2 regions of the Streptomyces sp. NPDC101237 genome follow, and region 2 is predicted to be linked to the other one. Evidence: riboswitches for the same ligand, from Rfam matches in the RefSeq annotation. Region 2 holds a riboswitch; the other holds the start of a gene.
What was found. A riboswitch is a leader RNA that binds a small molecule or an ion and turns the genes downstream of it on or off. The one in region 2 is predicted to bind glycine.
Positions count from the first base shown of each region.

Region 1: linked by a shared signal. The riboswitch ahead of gcvP (aminomethyl-transferring glycine dehydrogenase) and the one ahead of gcvT (glycine cleavage system aminomethyltransferase GcvT) in region 2 are both predicted to bind glycine.

Region 1 covers NZ_JBIWNY010000049.1:8,957-24,243, forward strand. The annotation lists gene ACIRQ9_RS39115 (DNA polymerase IV) at 45-1,406, shown strand; gene ACIRQ9_RS39120 (PRC-barrel domain-containing protein) at 1,486-1,866, opposite strand; glycine riboswitch at 1,981-2,075, shown strand; gene gcvP (aminomethyl-transferring glycine dehydrogenase) at 2,250-5,135, shown strand; gene ACIRQ9_RS39130 (ABC transporter ATP-binding protein) at 5,196-6,308, opposite strand; gene modB (molybdate ABC transporter permease subunit) at 6,305-7,153, opposite strand; gene modA (molybdate ABC transporter substrate-binding protein) at 7,150-7,977, opposite strand; partial or broken gene ACIRQ9_RS39145 (molybdopterin-dependent oxidoreductase) at 8,186-8,539, shown strand; partial or broken gene ACIRQ9_RS39150 ((2Fe-2S)-binding protein) at 8,539-8,799, opposite strand; gene ACIRQ9_RS39155 (molybdopterin-binding protein) at 8,811-9,206, opposite strand; gene ACIRQ9_RS39160 (DUF6461 domain-containing protein) at 9,295-9,891, shown strand; gene ACIRQ9_RS39165 (hypothetical protein) at 9,904-10,425, opposite strand; gene ACIRQ9_RS39170 (APC family permease) at 10,543-12,498, opposite strand; gene ACIRQ9_RS39175 (ATP-binding protein) at 12,892-15,287, shown strand, end outside.
Region 2 covers NZ_JBIWNY010000012.1:210,342-225,628, reverse strand. The annotation lists gene ACIRQ9_RS20590 (L-serine ammonia-lyase) at 1-1,138, opposite strand, end outside; gene glyA (serine hydroxymethyltransferase) at 1,195-2,457, opposite strand; gene gcvH (glycine cleavage system protein GcvH) at 2,489-2,866, opposite strand; gene gcvT (glycine cleavage system aminomethyltransferase GcvT) at 2,999-4,126, opposite strand; glycine riboswitch at 4,283-4,380, opposite strand; gene ACIRQ9_RS20570 (AAA family ATPase) at 4,543-5,226, shown strand; gene ACIRQ9_RS20565 (enhanced serine sensitivity protein SseB) at 5,330-6,121, shown strand; gene ACIRQ9_RS20560 (enhanced serine sensitivity protein SseB C-terminal domain-containing protein) at 6,291-7,082, shown strand; gene ACIRQ9_RS20555 (ABC transporter permease) at 7,759-8,766, shown strand; gene ACIRQ9_RS20550 (ABC transporter substrate-binding protein) at 8,836-10,632, shown strand; gene ACIRQ9_RS20545 (ABC transporter permease) at 10,744-11,742, shown strand; gene ACIRQ9_RS20540 (ABC transporter ATP-binding protein) at 11,739-12,836, shown strand; gene ACIRQ9_RS20535 (ABC transporter ATP-binding protein) at 12,851-14,155, shown strand; gene ACIRQ9_RS20530 (M1 family metallopeptidase) at 14,253-15,287, shown strand, end outside.

The sequences.
Region 1 (15,287 bases), on a different contig from region 2:
GGTGTGCCGGGGCATTGTCAGTGGCGTGGTGCAGCATCGGAGACGTGAGAAACGCGCCCACGATCCTGCATCTCGACATGGATGCCTTCTACGCCTCGGTGGAGCAGGCGTCGAAGCCGAGCCTGCGCGGGAAGGCCGTGGTCGTGGGCGGGCTCGGACCGCGCGGTGTGGTGGCCACGGCGTCCTACGAGGCCCGGGTGTTCGGGGTGCACTCCGCGATGCCGATGGCCCAGGCGCGCAGGCTGGCGCCGAACGCCGCGTACCTCGTGCCGCGGTTCGCGCTGTACCGGTCGATCAGCGAGCAGGTGATGGCGCTGCTGCACGAGCTGTCGCCGCTGGTGGAGCCGCTGAGCCTCGACGAGGCGTTCGTGGACCTGGAGGCCGGTGAGGTCGCCCGGGACGCCGGATCGGCGCGGCTGGTGGGGGAGAAGCTGCGCGCGGACATACGGGGCGCCACGGGGCTCTCCGGGTCGGTCGGGCTGGCCGCCTCCAAGATGCTCGCGAAGATCGCCTCCGAGCAGGCCAAGCCGGACGGCCTGGTGCTGATCGAGCCGGGCACCGAGCGGGCGATGCTCGGGCCGATGACGGTGCGGACCCTGCCGGGGGTGGGGCCGGCGACCGGGGACCATCTGAGGCGGGCCGGGATCACCACGGTCGGTGAGATCGCCGAGGCGGGCGAGGACGAACTGGTGCGGCTCCTCGGCAAGGCCCACGGGCACGCGCTGCACGCGATGGCGCTGGCCCACGACGACCGGCCCGTGGTCGCCGAACGGGAGGCCAAGTCGGTGTCCGTCGAGGACACCTACGACGTGGACATCCACGACCGGACGCGGGTGGGGACGGAGGTGCAGCGGCTCGCCGACCGGTGTGTGCGCCGGCTGCGGGCGGCCGGCCTGTCGGGGCGGACCATCGTGCTGAAGGTGCGGCGCTACGACTTCTCGACGCTCACCCGGTCGGAGACGCTGCGGGGACCGACCGACGACCCGGCGGTGGTGCGGGAGGCGGCGGCGCGGCTGCTGGACTCGGTGGACACGACGGGAGGCGTGCGGCTGCTGGGCGTGGGCGTGTCGGGGCTCGCCGACTACACCCAGGAGGATCTGTTCGCGCAGGCGGCGGCCGGGGACGCGGTCGAGCCGGCCGCGGAGGAGGACGTGGCGGAGCCGGTCGCCGAGGCGGTGGCGGCCGTCGAACGGCGGTGGCCCGCGGGGCACGACGTACGCCATGCGGGGTACGGCCACGGATGGGTGCAGGGGAGCGGGGTGGGGCGGGTGACGGTGCGGTTCGAGACGCCGGGGTCGGCGGTGCCGGGGAGGGTGCGGACGTTCCGGGTGGACGACCCTGAGCTGGAACCGGTGGATCCGCTGCCGCTGGTGCCGTCGACTCCCGCGGACGGGGTGGGCGTGTGATCCGGAGTGCGGGGCGTTCCGGGGCCGGGACGGGCCCCGTCAGGGGTCCCGGGCACGGCGAGAGCGGCCCTCGCCTGCCCTACGCGCCCGTGTCCTCGGTTCCCGCCAGCTTGCCGAAGTCGTGGTCGGGGTGGTCGGGGGGCGGGGCGGCCGTGTCCAGGCCGTAGTGGTGGTAGAGCTGGAGTTCCTGCTCGGGGGAGAGGTGGCGGCCCACGCCGAAGTCGGGGGCGTCCTTGATCAGGGCGCGGTCGAAGGGGACCTTGAGGGTGCCCTCGACCAACTCGCTCGGCTCCAGGGGCACGAAGGCGTCCCGGGAGAACAGGCCGGTGCGTATGGCCGCCCACTCCGGCACCCCGGTCGCGTCGTCGAGGTAGACCTCGTCGATCGTGCCGATCTTCGTGCCGTTGCGGTCGAACGCCTTGCGGCCGATCAGGTTGCGCGGATCGATGTCGGTCTGCACGGGCCCTCCACTAGGTCGCAACTCATCCGTAAGCACTACAAAAGAGCACATTGAAGGAGGCGGCCACTCGAAGACCTGTGCGTTGCCCTCGCTGGTACGCTGGCAAGCGGCTGCTGATCCCGTGCGGGAGAGTCCTCCGGGCAGTCCGGAGGCGCCGAAGGAGCAAATCCTCCCCGGAATCTCTCAGGCTCACGTACCGCACGGACGAGGTCACTCTGGAAAGCAGGGCAGGCGTCCACGGCGCCCGCCCTCACCGACGGTGAAAGCCGGATCCCCTGGGCGTCCGGCGAAGCTCTCAGGTTGAGATGACAGAGGGGGAGGCCGTCGGGGTACCCGTGCCGGGGTACCCCTCGAAGGTCGCGTCAGACCAGGAGGCCTCCGCAATGACCGCCCAGCGTGTACCGCTCTCCGAGCTAGAGCAGGGAATCCCCTTCGAGCAGCGCCACATCGGACCCGATGACGAGGCGCAGGCCAAGATGCTCGCCCAGGTCGGCTACGGCTCGCTCGACGAGCTGACCGCCGCCGCCGTGCCGGACGTCATCAAGAACGCCGACACCCTGGAGCTGCCGGGCGCGCGCACCGAGGCCGAGGTCCTGGCCGAGCTGCGGTCGCTGGCCGACCGCAACCAGGTGCTCGACTCGATGATCGGACTGGGCTACTACGGCACCTTCACGCCGCCCGTCATCCTGCGGAACGTGATGGAGAACCCCGCCTGGTACACGGCCTACACGCCGTACCAGCCGGAGATCTCCCAGGGCCGGCTGGAAGCGCTGCTGAACTTCCAGACCGTGGTCGCCGACCTCACCGGGCTGCCCACCTCCGGTGCCTCGCTGCTCGACGAGGGCACCGCCGCCGCCGAGGCCGTGGCGCTGTCGCTGCGCATGGGCAAGAACAAGAAGGGTGTCTTCGTCATCGACGCGGACGCCCTGCCCCAGACCATCGCCGTGATCCGGACGCGGGCCGAACCGGCGGGCGTCGAGGTCGTCGTCGCGGACCTCAGCGAGGGCATCCCGGCCGATCTCGCCGCGCGGGAGATCAACGGCGTGCTCGTCCAGTACCCGGGCGCCTCCGGTGCCGTCCGCGACATCAGGCCGCTCGTCGAGCAGGCGCACGGGCTCGGCGCGCTGGTCACCGTGGCCGCCGACCTGCTCGCGCTGACCCTGCTGACCTCGCCGGGCGAGCTGGGCGCCGACATCGCCGTCGGCACGACCCAGCGGTTCGGTGTGCCGATGGGCTTCGGCGGTCCGCACGCCGGCTACATGGCGGTGCGGGAGAAGTTCGCGCGCAGCCTGCCCGGCCGCCTCGTGGGCGTCTCCGTGGACGCCGACGGCCACAAGGCCTACCGGCTCGCGCTGCAGACGCGGGAACAGCACATCCGCCGCGAGAAGGCCACCAGCAACATCTGCACCGCGCAGGTGCTGCTCGCCGTGATGGCCGGCATGTACGCCGTCTACCACGGGCCCGAGGGCCTGCGGGCCATCGCGCAGCGCACCCACCGCTACGCCACGATCCTCGCCGCGGGGCTGACGGACGGCGGCGTCGAGCTGGTGCACGGCGCCTACTTCGACACGCTCACCGCGCGCGTGCCCGGCAAGGCCGCCGAGGTCGTCGCGGCCGCCCGCCAGGGCGGGGTCAACCTGCGGCTGGTCGACGCCGACCACGTCTCCATGGCCTGCGACGAGACCACCACACGCGCGCAGCTGGGAGCCGTGTGGGCGGCGTTCGGCGTCGAGGGCGACGTCGAGGCGCTGGACACGGCCGCCGTGGACACGCTGCCCGAGGCGCTGCTGCGCGAGGACGGCTACCTGGGCCACCCGGTCTTCCACGACCACCGCTCCGAGACCGCGATGCTGCGCTACCTGCGCCGCCTCGCCGACCGTGACTACGCGCTGGACCGGGGCATGATCCCGCTGGGCTCCTGCACGATGAAGCTCAACGCCACCACCGAGATGGAGCCGGTCACCTGGCCCGAGTTCGGCCAGCTGCACCCCTTCGCGCCCGCCGAGCAGGCGCAGGGCTATCTGACGCTCATCCGCGAGCTGGAGGAGCGGCTCGCCGAGGTCACGGGCTACGACAAGGTGTCGCTGCAGCCCAACGCCGGATCCCAGGGCGAACTGGCCGGTCTGCTCGCCGTACGCGCCTACCACCGCGCCAACGGCGACGAGCAGCGCACCGTGTGCCTGATCCCGTCCTCCGCGCACGGCACCAACGCCGCCAGCGCCGTCATGGCGGGGATGAAGGTCGTCGTCGTCAAGACCGCCGAGGACGGCGAGGTCGACGTCGAGGACCTGCGGGCGAAGATCGAGCAGCACCGTGAGCAGCTCGCCGTCCTGATGATCACCTACCCGTCCACGCACGGCGTGTTCGAGGAGCACGTCGCGGACATCTGCGCCCAGGTCCACGAGGCCGGCGGCCAGGTGTACGTCGACGGCGCCAACCTCAACGCGCTGGTCGGGGTCGCCAAGCCCGGGCACTTCGGCGGCGACGTCTCGCACCTCAACCTGCACAAGACCTTCTGCATCCCGCACGGCGGCGGCGGTCCGGGCGTCGGCCCGGTGGCCGTACGGTCCCACCTGGCGCCGTACCTGCCGAACCACCCGCTCCAGCCGGCCGCGGGCCCGGAAACCGGCGTCGGGCCGATCTCTGCCGCGCCGTGGGGCTCCGCGGGGATCCTGCCGATCTCGTGGGCGTACGTCCGCCTGATGGGCGGCGAGGGCCTGAAGCGCGCCACCCAGGTGGCCGTGCTCAGCGCCAACTACGTCGCCAAGCGGCTGGAGCCGCACTTCCCCGTGCTCTACACCGGCCCCGGCGGGCTGGTCGCGCACGAGTGCATCATCGACCTGCGGCCGCTCACCAAGGCGACCGGCGTGAGCGTCGACGACGTCGCCAAGCGGCTCATCGACTACGGCTTCCACGCGCCGACGATGTCCTTCCCGGTGGCCGGCACGCTGATGATCGAGCCGACCGAGTCCGAGGACCTGGGCGAGCTGGACCGGTTCTGCGCGGCGATGATCGCCATCCGCGCGGAGATCGACAAGGTCGGGTCGGGGGAGTGGCCCGCGGAGGACAACCCGCTGCGGGGTGCCCCGCACACGGCCGCCGCGCTCGGCGGGGAGTGGGAGCACGCGTACGGGCGCACGGAGGCCGTCTTCCCGGCCGGCGTGTCCGCCGCCGACAAGTACTGGCCGCCGGTGCGCCGGATCGACCAGGCCTTCGGTGACCGGAACCTGGTGTGCTCCTGCCCGCCGCTGGACGCCTACGAGGACTGATCCGCGGCAGCACGGACGTGACGAAGGCCCCGCTTCGGCGGGGCCTCTCGCGTCGCGGGGCTACGCCGGGTAGGCGTGGGTCTGGGTCGCCTTCACCGTCGCCCAGACCGGGGTGCCCGGGTGCAGGTCCAGTTCGGCCGCCGCGACGGTGGTGAGGTCGGCGGCGAGGGGGAGCTCGCCGGTGAGGTCGGCGCGGACGCGGTCGCCGTGGATCTCCAGGCCGGCGACCTGGCAGCGCCAGACGTTGCGGGCGCTGGCCCCGGTGGGCCGGTCCCGGAAGAGGGTGACGGCGCTCGGCGGGAACGCGACGAACACGTCACCGGTGAGGTGCTCCGTGGTGGCGACGGCGGTGCCGGTGTCCAGCCGGACCAGGTGGCCCCCGGCCTCCGTCTCGGCCCGGCCGCGGTAGAGGTTGAGGCCGACCAGGTGGGCGATGTAGTCGGTGCGCGGGCGGCGGGCGATGTCGGCGGGGCCGCCCTGCTGGACGATCGAACCGTGCTCTATGACGATCAGACGGTCGGCCAGCACCATCGCGTCCAGCGGATCGTGGGTGACCAGGACCGCCACGGCCTCGAACTCGGCCAGGCGGCGGCGGAGTTGGGAGCGCACGTCCAGGCGGGTGCGGGCGTCGAGGGCGGCGAGCGGCTCGTCGAGGAGGAGCAGGCGGGGGCGGGTGGCCAGGGCGCGGGCCAGCGCGACGCGCTGGGCCTGGCCGCCGGACAGGCGGCGGGGTTTGGCGCCGCCGTGGTCCGCGAGGCCCATGCGGTCCAGCCAGGCGGCCGCCTGGGCGCGGGCCTCGGCCTTCGGCACGCCGTGGCAGCGCGGGCCGAAGGCGACGTTGTCGAGCGCCGTGAGGTGCGGGAAGAGGAGGTAGTCCTGGAAGACGACGCCGACCGGGCGGGATTCGGGCGGCGTGCGGTCCAACTCCGCGCCGTCCAGACGCAGATGGCCGGCGGTCAGGGGAGTGAGGCCGGCCAGGGCGCGCAGCGCGGTGGTCTTGCCCGCGCCGTTGGGCCCGAGCAGGGCGACGACCTCGCCGGGGGCGGCGGTGAGGGCGATGTCGAGGTGGAAGGCGGGACGGGTGACGACCAGTCGGGCGTCGAGGCCGTCGGTGTCCTTCGCGGGCGGCGCGGGGGACGCGTCGGGGCGGCGGGCGGGATCCGGGGCGGTCATGAGGCGGTCATCCAGCGGTCGCGGAGGCCCGCGAGGACCGCGATCGAGACGGCCAGCAGGACCAGGCTGAGGGCGATCGCCGCGTCGGGGTCGTTCTGGAGGGCCAGGTAGACCGCCAGCGGCATGGTCTGGGTGCGGCCGGGGAAGTTGCCGGCGAACGTGATCGTCGCCCCGAACTCGCCGAGCGCGCGGGCCCAGGCCAGTACCGAACCGGCCGCGATGCCGGGCGCGATGAGCGGGAGCGTGACCCTGCGGAACGCCGTGAGACGGGACGCGCCCAGCGTCGTCGCCGCCTCCTCGAAGCGCGGGTCGGCGGCCCGCAGCGTGCCCTCGACGCTGATCACCAGGAACGGCATCGCCACGAAGGACTCCGCGATCACCACCGCGGTCGTCGTGAACGGCAGCGTGATCCCGAACCACGCGTCCAGCCACTGCCCGACGACACCGTTGCGGCCGAGGGCCAGGAGCAGGGCCACACCGCCGACCACCGGGGGAAGGACCAGCGGGAGCGTCACGAGCGCCCGCACCAGGCCCCGGCCGGGGAACTCGGTGCGGGCCAGCAGCCAGGCCAGCGGAACGCCGAGGACCAGGCTCACGGCCGTCGCCGCCGTCGCGCTGAGCAGCGAGAGCTGGAGTGCCCGCCACACCTCCGTGCTGGTCAGCAGCGAGGGCAGGCTGCCCCAGGGCGCGCGCAGCAGCAGGGCCAGCAGGGGCAGCAGGAGGAAGGCCAGAGCCACCGCTCCGGGCAGGAGGAGCGGCAGCGGCACGGCCGAGCGGACGCGCCGGCGCCGGGGGCCGTCCGTGACGGCGGCGGTCCCGGGGTCCGGCTCGTCGGTCTTCGTCACGGCTTGAGGAACCCGGCGTGGTTCAGGACCTGCCGGCCCTCGGCGGACCGCACCAGCGCGATGAACGCCTTGGCGAGCCCCGGGTTCGGGGCGTTCTTCAGGAGGGCGATCGGGTAGTCGTTGATGGCGGCGGCGGACTCGGGGAACTCCACGCCCTCCACCTTGTCACCCGCGGCCTTCACGTCGGTCCTGTAGACGACCGCGGCGTCGGCCTCCTTCAGGACCACCTTGTTGAGGGCGGACTTCACGTCCTCCTCGTAGGAGACCGGCGTCAGCTTCAGCTTGCCGGCGTCCAGCGCCTTCTGCGCGGCCGCGCCGCACGGCACCGTCTTGTCGCAGAGGACCACCTTCAGCTTGGAGTCGGTGAGGTCCTTGAGCGAGGAGACCTTGTCGGGGTTGCCCGGCAGGGTGGCGATCTCCAGCTGGTTGCGGACGAAGGTGGCCGGGGTGGTGGCGGTGTCCTTCTTGTCCGTCACGATCGCCATCGTCTTGGGGCTGGCGGCGGCGAAGACGTCCGCGGGGGCCCCGCTGGTGATCTGCGCGGCGAGGGTGTCACTGCCGCCGAAGCTGAAGTCGACCTTCGTGCCCGGGTGGGCCTTCTCGAAGTCCGCCTTCAGCGTCGTGAAGCTCTCCTTGAGGGAGGCCGCCGCGAACACGGTGATCGAACCGGACAGCCCGGACGACGCGGAGGACGAGGTGTCCGACTTCGTCTTCGCGGACGAGTCGTCGTCCGAGGAGGAGCAGGCGCTCAGGACCAGCAGGGCCGCCACCGGGGCACCGGCCACCTGAAGGGTCCGCCGGGTCCGGCGCGCGGAACGGGTCATCACGGGTGAACTCCTCTGAATCCGGGTGGAGAAAGCTGTCGCGCCCTGGTGCGACCTGTCTCTCGGCCGCCATGTGATGATACTGCCGCACCTGCCAGCCGTAAGTCTTCTGTCGCATCGCATGAGCCGCACACTTAAGACAAGAACCTGGCATGTGCGTTTGTACGGAGGTGCGCCGCGGGTACCGTCATCCGGGAGGAGGCCGCACATGACGCTCGCCGAACTCGACCTCACCGGAGACCTGGCACGGCCGGCCCGGCTCACCGTGTCCGATCTCCTGCGCTGGCCCCAGCACCGGGTGCGGGTCAGCTTCGACTGCGCCACCAGCGGCGTGCGGCGTCACGGCTTCACCGGACCCCTGCTGTACGACGTCCTCGGCGCCGCGGGCCCCGCGTTCGACCCCGTCCGCCGCAAGGACCGGCCGCGGTTCCTCATCGCGGTCACCGGCGCCGACGGTCACCACGCGCTGCTCTCCTGGGCCGAGATCGACCCGGACTTCGCGCACGCACCCGTCCTGCTGGCCGTCGGCATCGACGGGACCCCCCTGGACCTCGCGGGCCCCAGCTGGTCCTCGGAGAGGGCGGCGGTCGTCATCAGGAAGCCCGCCGCGCAGAATCCGCACCGGAAGCCCGGGGCGCCGAGGAACCGCTGCTGCACGGGGTGGAGTTCACCGTCCGGGGAGGCCGGGCCCTCGACGGTGGTGACCGTGCGGCCGTCGGCGCGGAAGGCCGGACAGAGGCAGCTGTGCACGGGTTCGCCGTCGACGGGGACGGTGCGGGCACCGCGGTCGCCCGCGTCGCAGCCCTTCGTCACCCCGAAGCCGGTGAGCGCGGTCAGACGCGGTCGATGTGCACGTTCGTCGACTTGACCCGGGCGGTGGCCTCCATGCCCACCTCCAGGCCCAGTTCCTCGACGGCCTCGCGGGTGAGCAGGGAGACCAGGCGGTGCGGACCGGCCTGGATCTCGACCTGGGCGGCGACGTCGCCGAGCTTGATCGCGGTGACGATGCCCGGGAAGGCGTTGCGCACCGACGTGTAGGAGGCGTCCTCCTCGGCGGTCCCGGCCCTGGCGAGTTCGACGGAGAACGCGGCGAGCGCCCTGCCGTCGATGAGCCGCCTGCCGCCCTCGTCGCGATGGGTGGTCATCCGGCCGGCGTCGGCCCAGCGGCGGGCGGTGTCCGGGCTGACGCCGAGCAGCCGCGCCGCCTGGCCGATCGTGTAGGACTGCATGGGCTCACGATAGGGCCGCCCGTCGGGGCCCGCGGACCCGGCGTCCGCCGGTTCGGGCCCGACGGCCGGGGTGTGGCAGCATCCGCGTATGACGACCACAGGAGCGAGCCGGGGCCTGGACCTGTTCCGGCACCAGGACATCCCGATCTACACGCTGACCTTCGCGCGGGACGTGGCCCCCGAGGAACTGCTGACCCGCATGGGAGCCGTCCCCGGGACCCTGGCGCTGCGCGGTCCCGGCACCGCGCTCGCCGACGATCTCGGGGACGACCTCTACGACGGGGACGAACCGGTCGTCCTGACCGGGGTGGACGGCCCGTGGACGTGGGCCTGGGAGCTGGGCGGCCTGCACGGGCTGGACGAGCGGGTCCTGGGTGCGGTCTCGGCGGGGACCGAGGCCGTCGTGGTCCATTACAACGAGAAGCCGATGCACTGGTTCAAGTACGCGGTCGGTGGTGACGTCCTCGTGGACTTCCACACCCTGCACGCGATCGACCCGATCGGGTACGACCCGGCCCGGCTCGACGACACCATGCGGCCGCTGGGTCTGGTCCGCGGCGAGACGGCGCCCCCGGACAGCGTGCTGACGCTGCTGGAGGACGCCTTCGGCATCGGTCTCACCGACCCTGCCACCTCCGGCGGCGAACGCTGGAGCGGCAGGCTGCGCGCCCTGCCGGAGGAGTGAACGGCCCCGCGGTCAGGTCAGGCCGGAGGCCCTGAGCACCGCGAGCGCGGTGGCGTCGTCGATCTCGTGGCCGAGCCGCGCGAGCACCTCGTCGCCCCGGCGCAGGGTGCCGCGGTCCAGGGAGCGGCGCACGCCGGTGTCCAGCTCGTGCCAGAGCAGCGGATTGGCGCGCAGGACGTTCGGGTCGAGCTCCAGCCGGTTGCCGGCGGTGTCGCGCAGCACCAGGTGGGCACAGACGTCCCCGTACCGGCCGACGTGCACGAGGGAGTCGGTACGGACGGTCCGGCGGCGCAGCGGCCCGCGCGCGGTCAGCCAGCCGGGGCCCGCCGTCACCCGGGCCGGCATCAGCATGGCGAGGATGCCGGCCGACAGGGCGGTCCAGAGCACCGCGCGCGCCGGGGTCAGGGTGCCGGCGTCCCAGTCCACCAGGAACGTCAGGCCGCCGAAGCCGGCGGCACAGCCCACCGCCAGGCGGGCGCCGCCGCGCCAGGTACGGTCACCGGCCGCCCGGCTCCCGCGTCTTGTGTCCTCCATGAGGCCGACGGTAGGGGCCGCCGCGGGCCGGGGGACGGCGGCTGACGGGCTTCTTATGCGTACCGAGCGGTTATTGACGGGTTTCTTACGACGGCCGTCCGGGGAGACCCGCGGGACTCAGCCCGTGTGGACGCGCGGCCGCCGGTCGCGGTCCGGTTCCGCCTCGCGCAGGACCTCCCGGGTGACCGGAGCGACCTCTCCCTGGCCGAACAGGAAGAAGCGCAGGAAGTTGGCGAACGGGCCGCCCTCGGTCCACTCGAAGTAGATGTGCGGGATGCGGCCGGTCTCGTCGCGGACGTGCAGCAGCAGCGCGGCCAGGGCGTTCGGGATGGACGCGGACTCCAGGGTCAGGACCCGGTAACGGTCGTGCAGGACCTCGCCGCGCACCGTCAGGCCCGCCTCGAACTCGGAGGGGTCGGTGACCGTGACCTCGACGAAGACGAAGTCCTCCTGCTCGGGCAGGTCGTTGTCGGCCCGGATCTGCTCGATCTTGTCGCGGTACTCGGCCTTGTCGCGCCGGTCCGGCTCATTGGCGATGAACCGGATCTTCCGGCTGGCCATGTCCCGGATGAACCGTTCCGCCATCGGATCGAGGCTCACGCTCGTCACGCGCAGCTCGAAGGCGCGGGCCAGGCGGGACAGCAGGGAGACCAGGATGATGCCGACGATGAAACAGGCACCGATCTTCACGCCGTCGGGCCGCTCGATGACGTTCACGACGGTCGTGTACAGGAACACCGCCGAGATGACGCCGAACCCGATCGTCCACCCGCGCTGGCCCGCCTTGCGGGCGGCGATGGTCACCGCGACGGCGGCGGAGCTGATCAGCACCAGCACGCCGGTGGCGTAGGCGCCGCCCTGCGCGTCCACGTCGGCGTCGAAGATCCAGGTGACCAGGAAGGCGATCAGGGTGAAGACGATGACCATCGGGCGCACGGCACGCGCCCAGTGCGGGGCCATGCCGTAGCGGGGCAGGTAGCGCGGCATCAGGTTGAGCAGGCCGGCCATCGCCGAGGCGCCCGCGAACCACAGGATGCAGATGGTCGAGACGTCGTACACGGTGCCGAAGGCGTTGCCGAGGTACTCGTGCGCCAGGTAGGCGAGCGCGCGGCCGTTGGCGTCGCCGCCGGACCTGAACTCCTTCTCCGGGATCAGCAGCGTGGTGATGAAGCTGGTCGCGATCAGGAAGCAGCTCATGATCAGGGCGGCCGTGGTGAGCAGCTTCCGGGTGTCCCGGATCCGGCCGGTGGGCCGCTCCTCGGTGTCGCCCGCGTCGCCCTGGACGTGCGGCATGACCGCCACGCCGGTCTCGAACCCGGACAGGCCGAGCGCCAGCTTGGGGAAGACGATCAGGGCCACGCCGATCATGACGAAGACGTTGCCGTGCTCCGTGGTCAGGGCGGTGGTCCAGTCGGTGATGACGTGCTCGGCGGTGACGACGTGGTAGATGCCGACGATCACGACGACGACGTTCAGCGCCAGGTAGATGCCGACCAGGGCGACCGCGACGCCGATGGCCTCCAGGAAGCCCTTGAGGAAGACCGCGCCGAGCAGCGCCACCAGGACCAGCGTGATGATCATCTGCTTGCCCTGCAGGGCGTCGGTCAGATGCGGGTTCTCGACCAGGTGCGTGGAGGCGTCGGCCGCCGACAGGGTGATGGTGATGAGGAAGTCGGTGGCGGCGAAGCCGAGCAGGGTCAGGACGAAGAGCTTGCCCTGCCAGAACGAGAGCAGCCGCTCCAGCATGGCGATGGAGCCCTCGCCGTGCGGGCTCTCCGCGGCGACGCGCCGGTACACCGGCAGCGCGCCGGCCAGGGTGACGACGACCAGCACGATGGTGGCGATCGGGGAGAGCAGTCCGGCCGCGAGGGCGGCGATGCCCGGCTGGTAACCGAGGGTCGAGAAGTAGTCCACGCCGGTCAGGCACATCACCCGCCACCAGCGCTGGCCCTTGTGCGGGGCCTCCGGCTGCGCGTGGGGCCCGGTGTGGCCGCCGCTCCTGCCCATGTCGGACAGTCCCTCCAGCATCCAGGCGCGCAGGCGACTGGGAGGGGGGTGTTCGGTCGTGGCCATCGGTCGGGCTCCTGGTGTCCGGCGCGCTGAGTACGGGGCGGTTCGATTCCGGCCATCACGCGGACGGCGGCACCAGCGTATGCAGAGAGTGACGCGTGGGCCCACGGATCAGCGGGGGCCGGGCGTCAAGCTTGCGTTAAGAATCGCCTGGCGGGCGGCGGTGCGGCATCAAGAAGCGGGGTCCGCGAGGCCGCTGCGCGGCGCTCGGCTGTACGGGGGAAGGCGGGCAGGGGCGCGGGAACGGACACCGAGCGTCATCCCGTACGACCGCGACCGCGGCGGCCTCCCGACGGCGGCGGGGCCGTCAAGACGGTGTCAACGTGGTCGTCGGCGGCGCAAGAGACGCGTCAAGACGCCGGTCCCGGGCCACCCAGGGCGCTTCTCCTTGAGGTGATGAACGACGTACCGCGCGGACGACTGAAGGTCTACCTCGGGGCCGCCCCCGGGGTCGGCAAGACCTACCGCATGCTCGACGAGGCACGGCGCCGCGCGTCCCGGGGCGCCGACGTGGCGGTGGGGTACGCGGAGTGCCACGGGCGCCCGAGGACCGAGGCCATGACCGAGGGCCTGGAGACCGTGGCCCGGCTGCGCTGCGCCTACCGGGGCGGCACGTTCGAGGAGATGGACCTCGCCGCCGTGCTGGCGCGCCGCCCCGAGGTCGCGGTCGTCGACGAGTTCGCCCACACCAACGTCCCCGGCGGCGCACGGCACCCCAAGCGCTGGCAGGACGTCGAGGACCTGCTCGCCGCCGGCATCGACGTGATCACCGCCGTCGACATCCAGCACCTGGAGTCCCTCAAGGACGTCGTCGAGAAGATCACCGGGGTGCCCCAGCACGAGACGGTGCCCGACGAGGTGGTCCGGCGGGCCGCGCAGATCGAGTTCGTCGACATGCCGCCGGAGGGTCTGCGGCGCCGGATGGCGCACGGCAACATCTACGCCCCCGAGAAGATCGACGCGGCCCTCGCCCACCACTTCCGTCTCGGCAACCTCACCGCCCTGCGCCAGCTCGCCCTGCTCTGGGTCGCCGACCGGGTCGACGAGGCCCTCCAGTCCTACCGCGCCGAGCACGCCATCCGCGGGGTGTGGGAGACCCGGGAACGGGTGGTCGTCGCGCTGACCGGCGGCCCGGAGGGCGACACCCTGGTACGACGGGCCGCGCGCATCGCCGACCGGTCGTCCGGCGGCGACCTGCTCGCCGTGCACGTGGCCCGCAGCGACGGACTGGCCACCGGCGTCTCGCACGCCTCGCTGGCCCGGCAGCGCCGGCTGGTCGAGGACCTCGGCGGCACCTACCACAGCGTCGTCGGCGACGACGTGGCCACCGCCCTGGTCGAGTTCGCGCGCGCCGAGAACGCCACCCAGCTCGTCCTCGGCACCAGCCGGCGGGGCCGCCTCGAACGGTTCCTGACCGGACCGGGCACCGGGGAGGTGGTCACCGCGCTCTCCGGCGACATCGACGTGCACCGGGTCACCCACGAGCGGGCCGGCCGCGGCACCCTGCTGCCCTCCCGGCGCCGCACCCTGTCCACCCGGCGGCTGATCGCCGGACCGGTCGCCGGACTCGTCCTGCCGGTGCTGCTCACCATCGGCCTCGCCCAGGTCCGCGGCACCGTCAACCTGACCAGCGAGGCGCTGCTCTTCCTGCTCGCGGTGGTCGGCGTCGCCTGCATAGGCGGGGTCACCTCCGCGGTGATCGCGTCCGTCACCGCCTCGCTGCTGCTCAACTACTGGTTCATCCCGCCCGTCGGCCGGTTCACCCTCGACGACCCCAACGCCCTGCTGGCGCTCGGGGTGTTCGCGGTTGTGGCCGCCACCGTCGCCGCGGTCGTGGACCGTTCGCTGCGGCTGTCGCGGCGCGCGGCCCGGGCCACCGCCGAGGCGGAGACCATGTCGTCGCTGGCCGGCAGCATCGTGCGCGGCGGCCAGACCATCCCGGCCCTGCTGGAACGCACCCGGGAGACCTTCGGCATGGACTCCGCCGAACTCGTCGACGAACCGCCCGACGCCGTCGACGCCACCGCCGTACCCGCCGGTCCCGGCAACTACCTGGTCCTGCGCGGCCGTACGCCCTCCGCGTCCGAGCGGCGGGTGCTGGCCGCGTTCGCGGCGCACGCCGGCTCGGCCGTCGAACGGGCCCGGCTCGCCCAGGCCGCCGCCGAGGTCGAACCGGTGCGCGCCGCCGACCGGATGCGCACCGCGCTGCTGCGGGCCGTCGGCCATGACCTGCGCACCCCGCTCGCGGCCGGCTGGGCGGCGGTCACCTCGCTGCGCAGCCGGGAGGTCGAGTTCTCCCCGCAGGACCGCGACGAACTCCTCGCCACCGCGGACGAGTCGATGGCCCGGCTGAGCAGGCTCGTCGACAACCTCCTCGACCTCAGCCGCCTGGAGGCCGGTGTCCTGCCGCTCAGCCTGCGCGCGACCGCCCTGGAGGAGGTCCTCCCCGCGGCGCTCGCCGACGTCCCGGCCGCCGAGGTGCACGGCGACCCGGAGAACCTGCCCGCGCTGCTGGCCGACCCGCCGCTGCTGGAGCGGGTGATCGCCAACCTGGCCGGCAACGCGGCCCGCTACAGCCCGCCGGGCAAGCCGGTGCTGGTCACCGCGAGCGTCCTCGCCGGGCGGGCCGAACTCCGGGTCATAGACCGGGGGCCGGGCCTGCCGGCGACCGGCCGCGAGCGGCTCTTCGAGCCCTTCCAGCGGCTCGGCGACACCGACAACACCACCGGCCTCGGCCTCGGCCTGGCGCTCGCCCGCGGTCTCACCGAGGCGATGGACGGCACCCTGACCCC
Region 2 (15,287 bases):
GGCCGAGGTTGTGCTCCATGCCGATCTCGGCCGCGTTCTCGACCTGCTCGGGGGAGCCGCCCAGCACCTCGGCGAGCGCGCCCGCCGCCATCGAGCAGGCGGAGCCGACCTCGCCCTGGCAGCCGACCTCGGCGCCGGAGATGGAGGCGTTCTCCTTGAAGAGCATGCCGATCGCGCCGGCGGCGAGGAGGAAGCGGACCACTCCGTCCTCGTCGGCTCCGGGGACGAAGTTGATGTAGTAGTGCAGGACCGCGGGGATGATGCCCGCCGCGCCGTTCGTGGGGGCGGTGACCACGCGGCCGCCCGCCGCGTTCTCCTCGTTCACGGCCATCGCGTAGAGGGTGATCCACTCCATCGCGTGGGCCAGCGGGTCGCCCTCGGCGCGCAGTTGGCGCGCGGTGACGGCGGCCCGGCGGCGGACCCGCAGCCCGCCCGGCAGGATGCCCTCGCGCGACATCCCGCGCGCGACGCACGCCTGCATCACCCGCCAGATGTCCAGCAGTCCCTCGCGGATCTCGTCCTCGGTGCGCCAGGCCCGCTCGTTCTCCAGCATCAGCGCGGAGATCGACAGACCCGTCTCCCTCGTCAGGCGCAGCAGCTCGTCGCCCGTGCGGAAGGGGTACTTCAGGACGGTGTCGTCCAGCTTGATGCGGTCGGCGCCGACCGCCTCCTCGTCGACCACGAACCCGCCGCCGACCGAGTAGTACGTCTTGGACAGCAGCTCCGCCCCGGAGGCGTCGTACGCCCACAGGGTCATGCCGTTGGCGTGGTAGGGCAGGGCCTTGCGGCGGTGCAGCTTCAGGTCGGCGTCGAAGGAGAACGCGATCTCGTGCTCGCCGAGCAGGGACAGGCGCTTGGCGGTCTTGATCGTCTCGATCCGGTCGTCCGCGCCCTCCACGTCGACCGTGCGCGGCGAGGCGCCCTCAAGGCCCAGCAGCACCGCCTTCGGGGTGCCGTGCCCGTGGCCGGTCGCGCCGAGTGACCCGTACAGCTCGCAGCGCACCGAGGCGACGGAGTCCAGCAGTCCTTCGTTGCGCAGGCGCAGGGCGAACATGCGGGCGGCGCGCATCGGCCCGACGGTGTGGGAACTCGACGGGCCGATGCCTATCGAGAACAGGTCGAAGACCGAGATGGCCACGGGAACTCCTTGGAACAGGGCGGGGGCACACGCCATCGGGTGCCCCCACCAGAGAACTACTTGTTCAGACCGGGGTAAAGCGGGTGCTTGGCCGTCAGTGCCTCGACCCGGGCCGTGAGGGCCGCCGCGTCGTAGGACGGCTTCAGCGCCTCGGCGATCACGTCCGCGACCTCGGCGAAGTCCTCGGCCGTGAAGCCGCGGGTGGCCAGCGCCGGGGTGCCGATCCGCAGACCCGAGGTGACCATCGGCGGGCGCGGGTCGTTCGGGACGGCGTTGCGGTTGACCGTGATGCCGACCTCGTGGAGACGGTCCTCGGCCTGCTGTCCGTCCAGTTCGGACGCGCGCAGGTCGACGAGGATCAGGTGCACGTCCGTGCCGCCGGACAGGACGTTCACCCCGGCCTCGCGGGCGTCGGGCGCGGTCAGCCGCTCGGCGAGGATGCGCGCACCCTCCACCGTACGACGCTGGCGCTCCTTGAAGTCCGCCGAGGCGGCGACCTTGAAGGAGACCGCCTTCGCCGCGATCACGTGCTCCAGGGGGCCGCCCTGGAAGCCCGGGAAGACGGACGAGTTCAGCTTCTTCGCGAAGGCCTGCCGGGCGAGGATGATGCCGCCGCGGGGACCGCCGAGGGTCTTGTGGGTGGTGGAGGTGACCACGTCGGCGTAGGGCACCGGGTTCGCGTGCAGACCGGCGGCCACGAGGCCGGCGAAGTGGGCCATGTCGACCCACAGGTACGCCTCGACCTCGTCGGCGATCCGCCGGAACTCGGCGAAGTCCAGCTCGCGCGGGTACGCCGACCAGCCGGCGATGATCACCTTCGGCCGGTGCTCCTTGGCGAGGCGCTCGACCTCGGCCATGTCCACCAGACCGGAGTCGTCCACGTGGTAGGCGACCACGTCGAACTGCTTGCCGGAGAAGTTCAGGCGCATGCCGTGGGTCAGGTGGCCGCCGTGGGCGAGGTCCAGGCCCAGGATGGTGTCGCCGGGCTGGGCCAGCGCGAACAGGGCCGCCTGGTTGGCGGAGGCGCCGGAGTGCGGCTGCACGTTGGCGTACTCGGCGCCGAACAGCTCCTTCACCCGGTCGATGGCGATCTGCTCGGTGACGTCGACGTGCTCGCAGCCGCCGTAGTAGCGGCGGCCCGGGTAGCCCTCGGCGTACTTGTTGGTGAGGACCGAGCCCTGGGCCTCCATGACCGCGACCGGAGCGAAGTTCTCCGAGGCGATCATCTCCAGGGTGGACTGCTGGCGCACCAGCTCCGCGTCGACCGCGGCCGCGACCTCGGGGTCCAGCTCGTGCAGGGGCGTGTTCAGAACGGACATCTGTTTCTACGACTCCTGTGGGTACGGCGCCTCAGCCGGCGGTGAACGCGGTGTACTCGTCGGCGGAGAGCAGGTCGGCCGGCTCGTCCGCGAACCGGACCTTGAACAGCCAGCCGCCCTCGAAGGGGGCCGAGTTCACCAGGGACGGGTCGTCCACGACGTCCTCGTTGATCTCGGTGATCTCACCGGTGACCGGCGAGTAGAGGTCGGAGACCGACTTGGTCGACTCCAGCTCGCCGCAGGACTCGCCCGCGGTCACGGTGTCGCCGACGGCCGGGAGCTGGACGAAGACGACGTCACCGAGCGCGTTGGCCGCGTGCTCCGTGATGCCGACCGTCGCCACGCCGTCCGCGGCGGCCGACAGCCACTCGTGCTCCTTGCTGTAACGCAGCTGCTGGGGGTTGCTCATGGCCTGAATTCTCCTGTACGCGGTGGGGTGCTGGTGAAAGAGAAGTGCGCGAAACACACGTGAGCAGCGCAAATGTGCGCAGGGTCACGCACCGCCGGGCTCAGTGTCTCCCTGCGGGTCCCGCCTCGGGGTCTACTTCTGGCGCTTGTAGAACGGCAGGGCCACGACCTCGTACGGTTCGTGGCTGCCCCGGATGTCCACGCCGACACCCCCGGTGCCCGGCGCCGAGTGCGCCGCGTCGACGTACGCCATGGCGATCGGCCTGCCGAGCGTGGGGGAGGGGGCGCCGGAGGTGACCTCGCCGATCACCTTGCCGTCCGCGACCACCGGGTACCCGGCGCGCGGCACGCGGCGGCCCTCGGCGACCAGGCCGACCAGCACCCGCGGCGGCTCGGCGGCGGCCCGGTCCGCGGCCTCCCGGAGCGCCTCGCGGCCCACGAAGTCGCCGTCCTTCTCGAACTTCACGACCCGGCCGAGACCGGCGTCGAAGGGGGTCAGCGAGGTGGTCAGCTCGTGCCCGTACAGCGGCATGCCCGCCTCCAGGCGCAGGGTGTCGCGGCAGGACAGGCCGCAGGCCACCAGGCCGACGCCGGCGCCCGCCTCGGTGAGCGCCTCCCACAGCGCCACCGCGTGCTCCGGCTTCACGAACAGCTCGAAACCGTCCTCGCCGGTGTAGCCGGTGCGGGCGATCAGCGCCGGGACGCCGGCGACGGTGCCGGGCAGCCCGGCGTAGTACTTGAGGCCGTCCAGGTCGGCGTCCGTGAGCGACTTCAGGATCCCGGGCGACTCCGGCCCCTGGACGGCGATCAGCGCGTACGCGTCCCGGTCGTCGCGCACCTCGGCGTCGAAGCCGGCGGCACGCTCGGTCAGCGCGTCGAGGACCACCTGGGCGTTCGAGGCGTTGGCCACGACCAGGTACTCGGTCTCGGCCAGCCGGTAGACGATCAGGTCGTCGAGGATGCCGCCGTCGGCCCGGCAGATCATGGTGTAGCGGGCGCGGCCCACGCCGACGGAGGCGATGTTGCCGACCAGGGCGTGGTTCAGCAGGGCGGCGGCCTGCGGGCCGGTCACCGCGATCTCGCCCATGTGGGAGAGGTCGAAGAGGCCTGCCCTGGTCCGCACCGCGACGTGCTCGTCGCGCTCGGAGCCGTAGCGCAGGGGCATGTCCCAGCCGGCGAAGTCGGTCATGGTGGCGCCGAGCGAGCGATGCAGGGCATCGAGCGCGGTACGGCGCGGTCCAGCGGAATCGGAACTGCTCATCGGTCGGTCGTCTCCCAAAGATCCCAGGGCATGACAGGCGAGGTCGGTCCTCCCCATCTGTCATCGGAACCTGAGAGGTTCGCCTCGACCACGGACGTGGTCACGGCTTGCACCTTGGGTGGGACCGCCGGTGGGCGGTCCGCTTTTCAGATGTGCCTCGCCCGCGCGGTAACGGTGCCTGAGAGATTCAAGGGAGGGACTTGCTCCTTCGGCGCCCCGGCGAACACTGCCAGGGACTCTCCCGCGCGGATTCAAACGGCCGGTATGCAGTTGGCGCGCACATCATTGCACGCCGGGCCGGGCTTTGTGACAGGCCTGTGGCCGGAAGCGGACGGAACCGCGAGACACCGTGCATTACCTTCTCTTTACACTAAGCGGGGAGAACCTTTCCTGAACCCCCAGGGAGGACGGTCACGGTGACAAGGACCACGGCGTACGTGACGACGGGCATCGCCCTGCCGGGACAGCCGGCCGCCCCGGCCCGCGAGCGGCACGAGGAGGGCCCGGCGCGGGTCGTCCGCGACCTGCGCGACCGGACCGGCCGCAGCCCGCACGGCCTCCTCTTCGGCCCCCGTGACCTGGTCGTGGTCACCGGCCTGCCGGGCAGCGGCAAGTCCACCCTGATGCACCGCGCCGTCCAGGGCATCCGGATCGACTCCCAGGACACCCGCGACCGCTGGGACGCCCGCCTGGCCCGCTTCCTGCCCTACGCCCTCTACCGCCCGCTCGTCCGCCTCGCCCACTACGCCGGACTGCGCCGCGCGCTGCGCGGCGGCGAGGGCGTGGTGGTGCACGACTGCGGCACCCAGGCCTGGGTGCGCGAATGGCTGGCCCGCGCGGCCCGCCGCCGCGGCGCCACCCTGCACCTGCTGCTCCTGGACGTCCCGCCGGGCGCGGCGCTGGACGGCCAGCGCGCGCGGGGCCGCGGCGTCTCCCGGTACGCCTTCCTGCGCCACCGCCACGCCGCGTCCCGGCTGGTGCGCGCGGTGGAGAGGGGCGGGCTGCCCCGGGGCGTCGGCTCGGCGGTGCTGCTCGACCGGGACGCGGCCGACGTCCTGTGCCGGATCGCCTTCCGCGAGCCGGAGAAGCCCGCGGAGTGAGGCCCTCCGCATGGGTGGGCGGCTCGGAGGGTGGGGCATTGTCACAGCCACCCGATAGCCTTTTCGGACTCAGCAGCAGCGGTTTCCAGCAGGCGGTAGGCAGATGGACTTCCCGGCGGACCTTCCCGCGGACTTCCCGGCACAGGCGCACCCCCACCCGCACGGCGGTTGGCCCGGCAACGAACTGGAGGAGGTCCTGTCGGCCTCCCTCGGCGTTCCCGCGGCCGCCGGCCGGCTCATCGAGGTACTCGGCCGCAGTTTCCTGTGGATCCCGCTGCCGGAGGGCGGCGGCCCGCACAGCGGTTCCCTCGACCTGCCCACCACGGAGATCGAGGGCCGGGTGTACGTGCCGGTCTTCAGCTCCGAGGAGCAGTTCCGCCAGGTGGCCGGCTCCCACCTGTCGTACACGGTCGCCCCGGCCGTCGAGTTCGCCCGCGGGCTGCCCCCGCAGGTCGGCATCGCCGTGAACCCCGGTGGCATGGTGGGCGTCCCGCTGCCGCCCGAGGCGGTCGCCGAGCTGTGCCGGGCCGGCCTCAGCGAACTGGACGGCATCGCCTCGGGCGGCCGGGTCCGGCTCTTCGAACCGGACTGGCAGGACGACCCCATGGACTTCCTGGCGGCGGCCTCCGCGGAGTTCGCGGCCACCGGCGTGGTCGCCACGGCCCGCCGCTGCCTCGCCGTGGTCGAGACGGCGGACCCGGTGATGTTCGTGGGCGTCGAACTCTCCCAGTGGGAGGGCGACATCAGGGCGCTGCCCCTGGAGGCGCTGGGCCGGGCGCTGGGCCGGGTCCCGGTCACGTGGCCGGTCAACCTGGTCCTGCTCGACGTCGCGGACGATCCGGTGGGCCACTGGATGCGGGAGAAGGTCCGGCCCTTCTACCAGTTCGGCCACTAGAGACGAGTACGGCCACGGGAGGCGAACCGCGGGCCACGGACCCAGGGCGCGGGGAACCGCGCGCCGGGCCACGACGAGGTCCGCGGCCGCCGACGAACCATCGGCCCGCACTCCCTCGGCGCTTAAGCTGTCCCCGAAGGCGGGGCGACAAATGAAGGGGCGGTAACACGTGAGCGCCAGCGGCACCGCGGCGGCCGGGCAGGTCGAGCACATGCTGCGCCAGGTAGCCCCCGGGCGGTACGACGCCTACGAGGCACTCCTCCGCGCCCTCGCCACGCCGTCCTCCGGTCAGGTCTGGATGCTCCTCTGGCACGGCCAGGGCGGCTCCCCTGACGCCCAGTACGGGAACATGGAGGTCGACGGCCACGGCTACGCGCCCTGCGTGACCTCCGCCCAGGAACTGTCGGCGAGCGGCTGGAACCGCTCCTACGAGGTCGTCGACGGCCTCGACGTGGCCCGCACGCTCTATCCCGACCACTTCGGCCTGTGGCTCAACCCGCACGCCCCGGGCGGCGGGGTCGGCATCCCGTGGCCGGACCTGCGGCGCATCGCGACCGGTCTGGAGCGCCAGCCCGCGGGCCCGCTGCGCCTGGCCGAACCGTCCATCGAGGTCCCGCAGTTCTACGCGCTGCTCGCGCAGAACGCCCACCGCACGCCCGCCGTCCGCTCGCTGCGGCGGGCCTGGGTGCAGCCGGCGCTCGGCGATCCGTACCTCGCCATCGGGCTCGACGTGTACGACACGTCGCCGCCGGCCGTGGACTCGGTGCGGGCGATGATGCAGCAGTCCATCGGGGCGGTGCCGGACGGGCTGCCGGTGTCGACGGTCGCCATGACCGACGAGTTCGACCCGGTGGTGCTGTGGATGCGGGCGGCCGCCCGCCCGTTCTACGACCGCGAGGCCCACGCGGCACCGGCACCGGCCGCGGGCTACGGCTATCCGCCGGCGCCCGCCGGCTACTGAGCGAACGACCGCACCGCGCCCGTCCTCGAAAGGACGGGCGCGGTCTTTTGTCGTGCGGGCGGATTCGGGATCACCGGCACGGGAATTCCCGCAGTGCCACGTGACCGCCGCCGGGCCTCCGGCGCGAGGAACCGGGCGTGGTGCCCCTGACGGAGCGCCTGAGCGCCCGAGGACCGGCACCGACCGGCTGACCTCGTACGCGGCCGTCGCGGGCGCGGAGGCGGACGCCCGGCGGCGACGGCGCCGGAGCCGCCGTGAACGCGTCGCAAAAGGAATCCCGCGGGTCCCGGTATTCCGGGACGGGGAATCCTCAATTCCGTTGGTGAATTCCCTTCACCGCGCTGTGATCCAGATCACGGGAGCCTCGGGTGTGGCCGGGATCCGGGCGTGCGGGCGGGCGGGTCTCCGCGTGTAGACCGGAGGCTTTGCGGCGCTGATGTGGCGTCTTGCCAGGCTTGCCCCTGTCCGACAGGTGTTACCCGTCGTTCGGATAACGAAACCGTTTGCTCGTATCACGGTTGCGCATCCATTCACCGTCAACTCTGGTAACTGGTCGCCGCGGCGTTGAAGACTCGCGCTCCAAGGGGTGTTCACCCCTGCCCAGGAGAGAGTGATCATGCCGCTACCAGCGGCAAGTGCAAGCCGGCTACAGCCGGTTGAGAGGGGTCCCTGCCAGATGACGGCACCATTGCACGAGCCGACCGCGGAAGCGGCCCCGAGCGCGGCCGAGGAAGCGGCGGCGGCGACCGCCGGCGAAAAGGCCGTTCAGGGGCGTTCCCTGGGCCGGATCGCCTGGGAGCGCCTGAAGCGGGACAAGCTCGCCCTCACGGGCGGCGTAGTCGTGCTCGTCCTCATCGTGGTCGCCCTCCTCGCGCCAGTGATCACCCACTTGCTCGGCCAGGATCCGGACGCCTACAACGAGACGCTGATCGACCCGCTGTTCGGCACCCCCAAGGGGTCCCTCGGCGGCATCAGCGGCGACCACCTGCTGGGCGTCGAGCCGGTCAACGGCCGCGACATCCTCGCCCGGATCCTCTACGGCGCCCGGGTGTCCCTCCTGGTCGGCTTCCTCTCCGCCCTCGTCGCGGTGGTGCTGGGCACCGTCCTCGGCATCCTGGCGGGCTTCTTCGGCGGCTGGGTGGACTCGTTCATCAGCCGCGTGATGGACGGCCTGCTGGCCTTCCCGCAGCTGCTCTTCACGATCGCCCTGGTCTCCGTCATGCCGAACAACATGCTCGGCCTGTCCGGTTCCAACGTGCGCGTGTTCGTGATGATCCTGGTCATCGGATTCTTCGGCTGGCCCTACATCGGACGCGTGGTGCGCGGCCAGACGCTCTCGATGCGTGAGCGCGAGTACGTCGAGGCCGCCCGCTCCCTGGGCGCCGGCCGGTTCTACATCCTGTTCAAGGAACTGCTGCCGAACCTGGTCGCGCCGATCATCGTCTACACGACGATGATGATCCCCACCAACATCCTCACCGAGGCGGCCCTCAGCTTCCTGGGCGTCGGCGTCAAGCCGCCCACCTCGTCCTGGGGACAGATGCTGTCGAGCGCGATCGACTACTACGAGTCCGACCCCATGTACATGGTGGTTCCGGGTGTGGCGATCTTCATCACCGTGCTCGCCTTCAACCTCTTCGGCGACGGCGTGCGTGACGCGCTGGACCCGAAGGCCTCCCGCTGAACTGCCGTACCCCAAGCGTCCCGTGGCACCAACACGGGGTCTCTCATCTAATCCGGAGGATCCGAGATCGTGACAACCCAACGCACCTCAGGGCGGCGTAAGCAGGCCTTTGCCGCCGCTGCTGCGGTCGCCGCACTGCTGACCACGGCGGCGTGCGGCGGCAGCAGCGACGACAACGGCGGCGGTTCGAAGAACGGCGCCGCCGGCTTCGACGCGGCCAACAACAAGGTCGCCCAGGCCTCGCTGGCCAAGAAGGGTGGCACGCTGCGCTTCGGTGGAGCCCAGGACGCCGACTCGTGGGACACCACGCGCGGCTACTACGGCTTCATGTGGAACTTCGCGCGCTACTACAGCCGCCAGCTGGTCACGGGCAAGACGGAGCCGGGCAAGGCCGGCGCCGAACTGACCCCGGACCTCGCCACCGGTCTCGCGAAGGTCTCGGACGGCGGCAAGACCTACACGTACACCCTGCGTGACGGCGTCACGTGGGAGGACGGCAAGCCGATCACGTCCAAGGACGTCAAGTACGGCATCGAGCGCGTCTGGGCGCAGGACGTGCTGTCCGGCGGCCCGACGTACCTGAAGGACTTCCTCGACCCCAAGGGCGAGTACAAGGGTCCCTACAAGGACACCTCCAAGGACCACCTGGGCCTGAAGTCCATCACCACGCCGGACGACAAGACGATCGTCTTCCACCTCCCCGAGGCCAACTCGGACTTCCAGGAGGTCCTCGGCCTGGTCTCCGCCTCGCCGGTCCGCCAGGACATGGACACCAAGTCCAAGTACGGCCTGAAGCCGTTCTCCTCCGGCCCGTACAAGTTCGAGTCGTACAGCCCCGGCAAGAGCCTGACGCTGGTGCGCAACACCGAGTGGAAGCAGGCTTCGGACCCGGTCCGCAAGGCCTACCCCGACAAGATCACCGTCCAGTTCTTCTCGGACGCCAACCAGCTGGACCAGCGCCTGCTCAACGGTGACCTGGACCTGGACATCAACCAGACGGGCATGTCCCCGCAGGGCCGCACCACCGCCCTGAAGGAGCACAAGGGCAACCTGGACAACCCGGTCTCCGGCTACATCCGTTACGCGGTCTTCCCGCAGAGCGTGAAGCCGTTCGACAACATCGAGTGCCGCAAGGCCGTCATCCTCGGTGCGGACCACGTCTCGCTGCAGACCGCGCGCGGTGGCCCGATCGCCGGTGGTGACATCGGCACCAACATGCTCCCGCCGTCCGTCCCGGGCTCCGAGGGCCAGAAGTACGACCCGTACAGCATCGCCGGTGCCAACAAGGGCGGCAACGCCGCGAAGGCCAAGGAAGCCCTGAAGGCCTGCGGCAAGCCGAACGGCTTCTCCACCACCATCGCGGTCCGCAACAACAAGCCGGTCGAGGTGGCCACGGCCCAGTCGCTCCAGGCGTCGCTGAAGAAGATCGGCATCAACGCCCAGATCGACCAGTACGACGGTTCGCAGACGGCCGGCATCATCGGCAGCCCGTCGAACGTCAAGAAGAAGAACTACGGCATCATCATCATGGGCTGGGGTCCGGACTTCCCGACCGTCCAGGGCTTCGGTCTGCCGCTGTGGGACAGCAAGTACATCCTGCAGAGCGGTAACAACAACTACGCCCTGATCAAGGACAAGACGATCGACGGTCTGTTCTCCCAGTACGTCACCACGCTGGACGACGCGGGCAAGACCAAGATCTCGACCGAGATCAACCACAAGGTCATGGAGGGCGCGTACTACCTGCCCTTCACCTTCGAGAAGTTCATCAACTGGCGTAGCGACAACCTCGCGAACGTGTACACGTCGGACAACTACAGCGGCATGTACGACTTCGTGAACCTCGGTCTGAAGTCCGCGAAGTAATCCCGGCACACCCGCCGTACGGCACGAAAGGCAGGTGAAGGCCGGCGTCGCGTGGTCGCGGGCCATCGGAAGACCTCCGGTGGCCCGCGGCCCGGCGGCGGGCCGTAAGCTGTGCTCGCTTACCTGATCAGGCGGCTGTTCGCCGCCGCTGTGATGCTCGTGGTCATCGTCATGGTGGTCTTCGGCATCTTCTTCCTCGTCCCCAAGTGGGCAGGCGTCGACATCGCCGCGAGCTTCGTGGGGAAGCAGGCCGACCCGGCTGCGGTCGAGGCCGTGCGGCAGAAGCTGGGTCTCAGCGACCCGATCTACTCCCAGGTCTGGGAGTTCTTCAAGGGGATTTTCGCCGGCCGCACCTATTCGGGCGGCGGCGACGTCACGCACTGCGCCGCGCCCTGCTTCGGTTACTCCTTCCGCAGCGAGCAGGCCGTCTGGCCGGTGCTCACCGACCGCTTCCCGGTGACCCTGGGTCTGGCGCTCGGTGCCGCCGTGCTGTGGCTGATCTTCGGTGTCGCGGCCGGTGTGCTCTCCGCTCTCAAGCGGGGCACCATCTGGGACCGCGGCGCGATGGTCGTCGCCCTGGCGGGTGTCTCCCTGCCCATCTACTTCACCGGTCTGCTCAGCCTGGCGATCTTCGCCTTCGGGCTGAAATGGATCGACGCGCAGTACGTGCCCCTCGACCAGAGCATCGGCGGCTGGTTCGGCGGCATGATCCTGCCCTGGATCACCCTCGCGTTCCTCTACGCGGCGATGTACGCCCGGATCACCCGCGCCACCATGCTGGAGATCCTGGGCGAGGACTACATCCGCACGGCGCGCGCGAAGGGCCTCAAGGAGCAGACGGTCATCGGCAAGCACGCCATGCGCTCCACGATGACCCCGATCCTGACCATGCTCGGCATGGACCTCGGCGCCCTCATCGGAGGCGCCATCCTGACGGAGTCGACGTTCAACCTGCCCGGCCTCGGCCGCGCGGTGCTCGACGCCATCCGCAACCAGGACCTGCCCATCATCCTGGGCGTGACCCTGATCACTTCTCTCGCGGTGCTGATCGCCAACCTCGTGGTGGACATCCTGTACGCCGTGATCGACCCCCGAGTGAGGCTCACATGACCGACCTGAGCAAGAGCGGGGCCGCCCTGGGCGAGCCCACCTCCGCTTCACCCGCCCCGACGTCCTTCCTGGAAGTGCGCGACCTGAAGGTGCACTTCCCGACCGACGACGGCCTGGTCAAGTCCGTCGACGGACTCAGCTTCTCGCTGGAGAAGGGCAAGACCCTCGGCATCGTGGGAGAGTCCGGCTCCGGCAAGTCGGTGACCTCGCTCGGCATCATGGGCCTGCACACCGCCGGCCAGTACGGCAAGCGCAAGGCGCAGATCTCCGGCGAGATCTGGCTGGACGGCACCGAGTTGCTGTCCGCCGACCCCGACCACGTGCGCAAGCTGCGCGGCCGGGACATGGCGATGATCTTCCAGGACCCGCTGTCCGCGCTGCACCCGTACTACACGATCGGCCAGCAGATCGTGGAGGCGTACCGGATCCACCACGACGTCGACAAGAAGACCGCCAAGCGCCGCGCGGTCGAGATGCTCGACCGGGTGGGGATCCCGCAGCCCGACAAGCGCGTCGACAACTACCCGCACGAGTTCTCGGGCGGTATGCGTCAGCGCGCGATGATCGCGATGTCGCTGGTGAACAACCCCGAGCTGCTGATAGCGGACGAGCCGACGACGGCCCTGGACGTGACCGTCCAGGCGCAGATCCTCGACCTGATCCGGGATCTGCAGACGGAGTTCGGCTCCGCGGTCATCATCATCACCCACGACCTGGGCGTCGTCGCCGAACTCGCCGACGACATCCTGGTGATGTACGGCGGACGCTGCATCGAGCGGGGTCCGGCCGACAAGGTGTTCTACGAGCCCCGCCACCCCTACACCTGGGGTCTGCTCGGCTCGATGCCGCGGCTCGACCGTGAGCAGCAGGACCGCCTGATCCCGGTCAAGGGCTCCCCGCCCTCCCTGATCAACGTCCCGTCCGGCTGCGCCTTCAACCCGCGCTGCCCGTACGCCGACGTCCCGAAGGACAACGTCACCCGCACGGTCCGCCCCGAGCTGACCGAGGTCGGCAGCCAGCACTGGGCCGCCTGCCACATGACGCAGGAGCAGCGGGAGCGTATCTGGACCGAAGAGATTGCGCCGAAGCTGTGAGCGAGGACAAAGCGGTGACCATCCCTGCGCAGAGCGAAGGTGCCACCCTCACCAAGGACGCCGCCCACGGCGAGACCCTGCTGAAGGTGACCGGGCTCCAGAAGCACTTCCCGATCAAGAAGGGCCTGCTCCAGCGGCAGGTCGGAGCCGTGCACGCGGTCGACGGCCTCGACTTCGAGGTCAAGGCCGGCGAGACGCTGGGCGTCGTGGGCGAGTCGGGCTGCGGCAAGTCGACGATGGGCCGGCTGATCACCCGGCTGCTGGAGCCGACCGGCGGCAAGGTCGAGTTCGAGGGCAAGGACATCACCCACCTCGGGGTCGGCGGGATGCGTCCGCTGCGCCGCGACGTGCAGATGATCTTCCAGGACCCGTACTCGTCGCTGAACCCGCGCCACACCATCGGCACGATCATCAGCGCCCCGTTCAAGCTCCAGGGCGTCACGCCTCCCGGCGGTGTCAAGGCGGAGGTCCAGCGGCTGTTGTCGGTCGTGGGCCTCAACCCCGAGCACTTCAACCGCTACCCGCACGAGTTCTCCGGCGGTCAGCGCCAGCGCATCGGCATCGCCCGCGCGCTCGCCCTGAAGCCGAAGCTGGTCGTGGCGGACGAGCCGGTGTCCGCGCTGGACGTGTCGATCCAGGCCCAGGTCGTCAACCTGCTGGACGACCTCCAGCAGGAGCTCGGCCTGACGTACGTGATCATCGCGCACGACCTCTCGGTGGTCCGGCACGTCTCGGACCGCATCGCGGTGATGTACCTCGGCAAGATCGTGGAGCTGGCCGACCGCGAGTCGCTGTACAAGGCGCCGATGCACCCGTACACCAAGGCGCTCATGTCGGCGGTGCCGATCCCGGACCCGCGGCGCAAGAACGCCAAGAGCGACCGGATCCTGCTCAAGGGTGACGTGCCCTCGCCGATCTCGCCGCCGAGCGGCTGCCGCTTCCACACCCGGTGCTGGAAGGCGACGGAGATCTGCCGGACGACCGAGCCGGTGCTCGTCGAGCTGAAGCCCGGTCAGCAGGTCGCCTGCCACCACCCGGAGGCCTTCGAGGACCAGGCCCCGCAGGACACGGTGCTGCTGACCGCCGCCAAGGAGGCGGCCGAGCTGGTCTCCGACGAGGTGCTGGCGGAGTCGGCGGAGACGTCGGCTGCGGTGGCGGCGGAGGTGGCCGAGACCGCGGAGTCCGCGGAGCCGGCCGAGCCCGTGACGCCGGCCGAGGCCGCGCGGATCACCGAGGCGGCGGAGGACTCCGGGTCCACCGGGTCCACCGAGCCCGCCGCGTCGTCCGAGGACGCGGGCCAGGAGTCAACGGACAAGTAACACATGACAAGTTGGCAAAGTCATGTACATGCCTGAACGGGAGAGTTCAGAGTCGTCCGCGTCCGACGTATCGGCGCACGCGCGAAAGGGACGACTCATGAAACTCTCCCGTTCGGCACGTCTGGCGGCTGTCGCCACCGCGGCAGCCGCCTCCTTCGTCATCGCGGCCGCACCCGCCCCCGTCCAGGGCGCCCCCGGCATCGGCGACCCCTACTTCCCGGAGCTGGGCAACGGCGGTTTCGACGCCCGCCACTACGACCTCGACGTGGCGTACAACCCGGACACCGACCGCCTCGACGGTGTCACGACCCTCACCGCACGGGCCACCCAGAACCTCTCCTCCTTCGATCTCGACCTTCAGAAGCTGGAGGTCGCACGGGTCGAGGTGAACGGCAGGAACGCCCGTTTCACGCGCAGCGGCGACGAGATCACCATCACGCCGAGAAGCACGCTGCCCAAGGGGCGCGAGTTCACCGTCTCGGTCACCTACGGCGGCATACCCGAGGCCCTCACCGGCCCCATCGTCTTCGGCTCCGACTACGGCTGGATGAAGACCCCCGACGGCGTCTTCGTCGCCTGCGAGCCCAACGCCGCCTCCACCTGGTTCCCGTCCAGCGACCACCCCTCCGACAAGGCCACCTACGACATCCGGATCAAGGCCCCGAAGGGGCTGACCGGCGTGTCCAACGGACGGCTGGTCTCGACCTACGACAAGGGTGCCTCGACGTACACGCACTGGCGCGAGAGCAGGCCCATGGCGACCTACCTCGCCACCGCCACCATCGGGAAGTTCGACGTGCGGACCGGGAGGACGCCCTCCGGCATCCCGATCTACGTCGCCATCGACCCGGTCCTCGCGAACAGCAACAGCGTCGACGTGTACGCCGTGACCGCGGCCGCCACCGACTACTGGTCCACGCTCTTCGGGCCGTACCCCTTCGAGGAGACCGGCGCCATCGTCGACGACATGCCGGAGGCGGGGTTCTCGCTGGAGGTGCAGAGCAAGCCGGCCTACTCGGCGGTGCGCAACGAGTCCACGATCGTGCACGAGCTGGCCCACCAGTGGTTCGGCGACTCGGTGAGCGTGGCGCAGTGGAAGGACATCTGGCTCAACGAGGGCTTCGCCACCTAC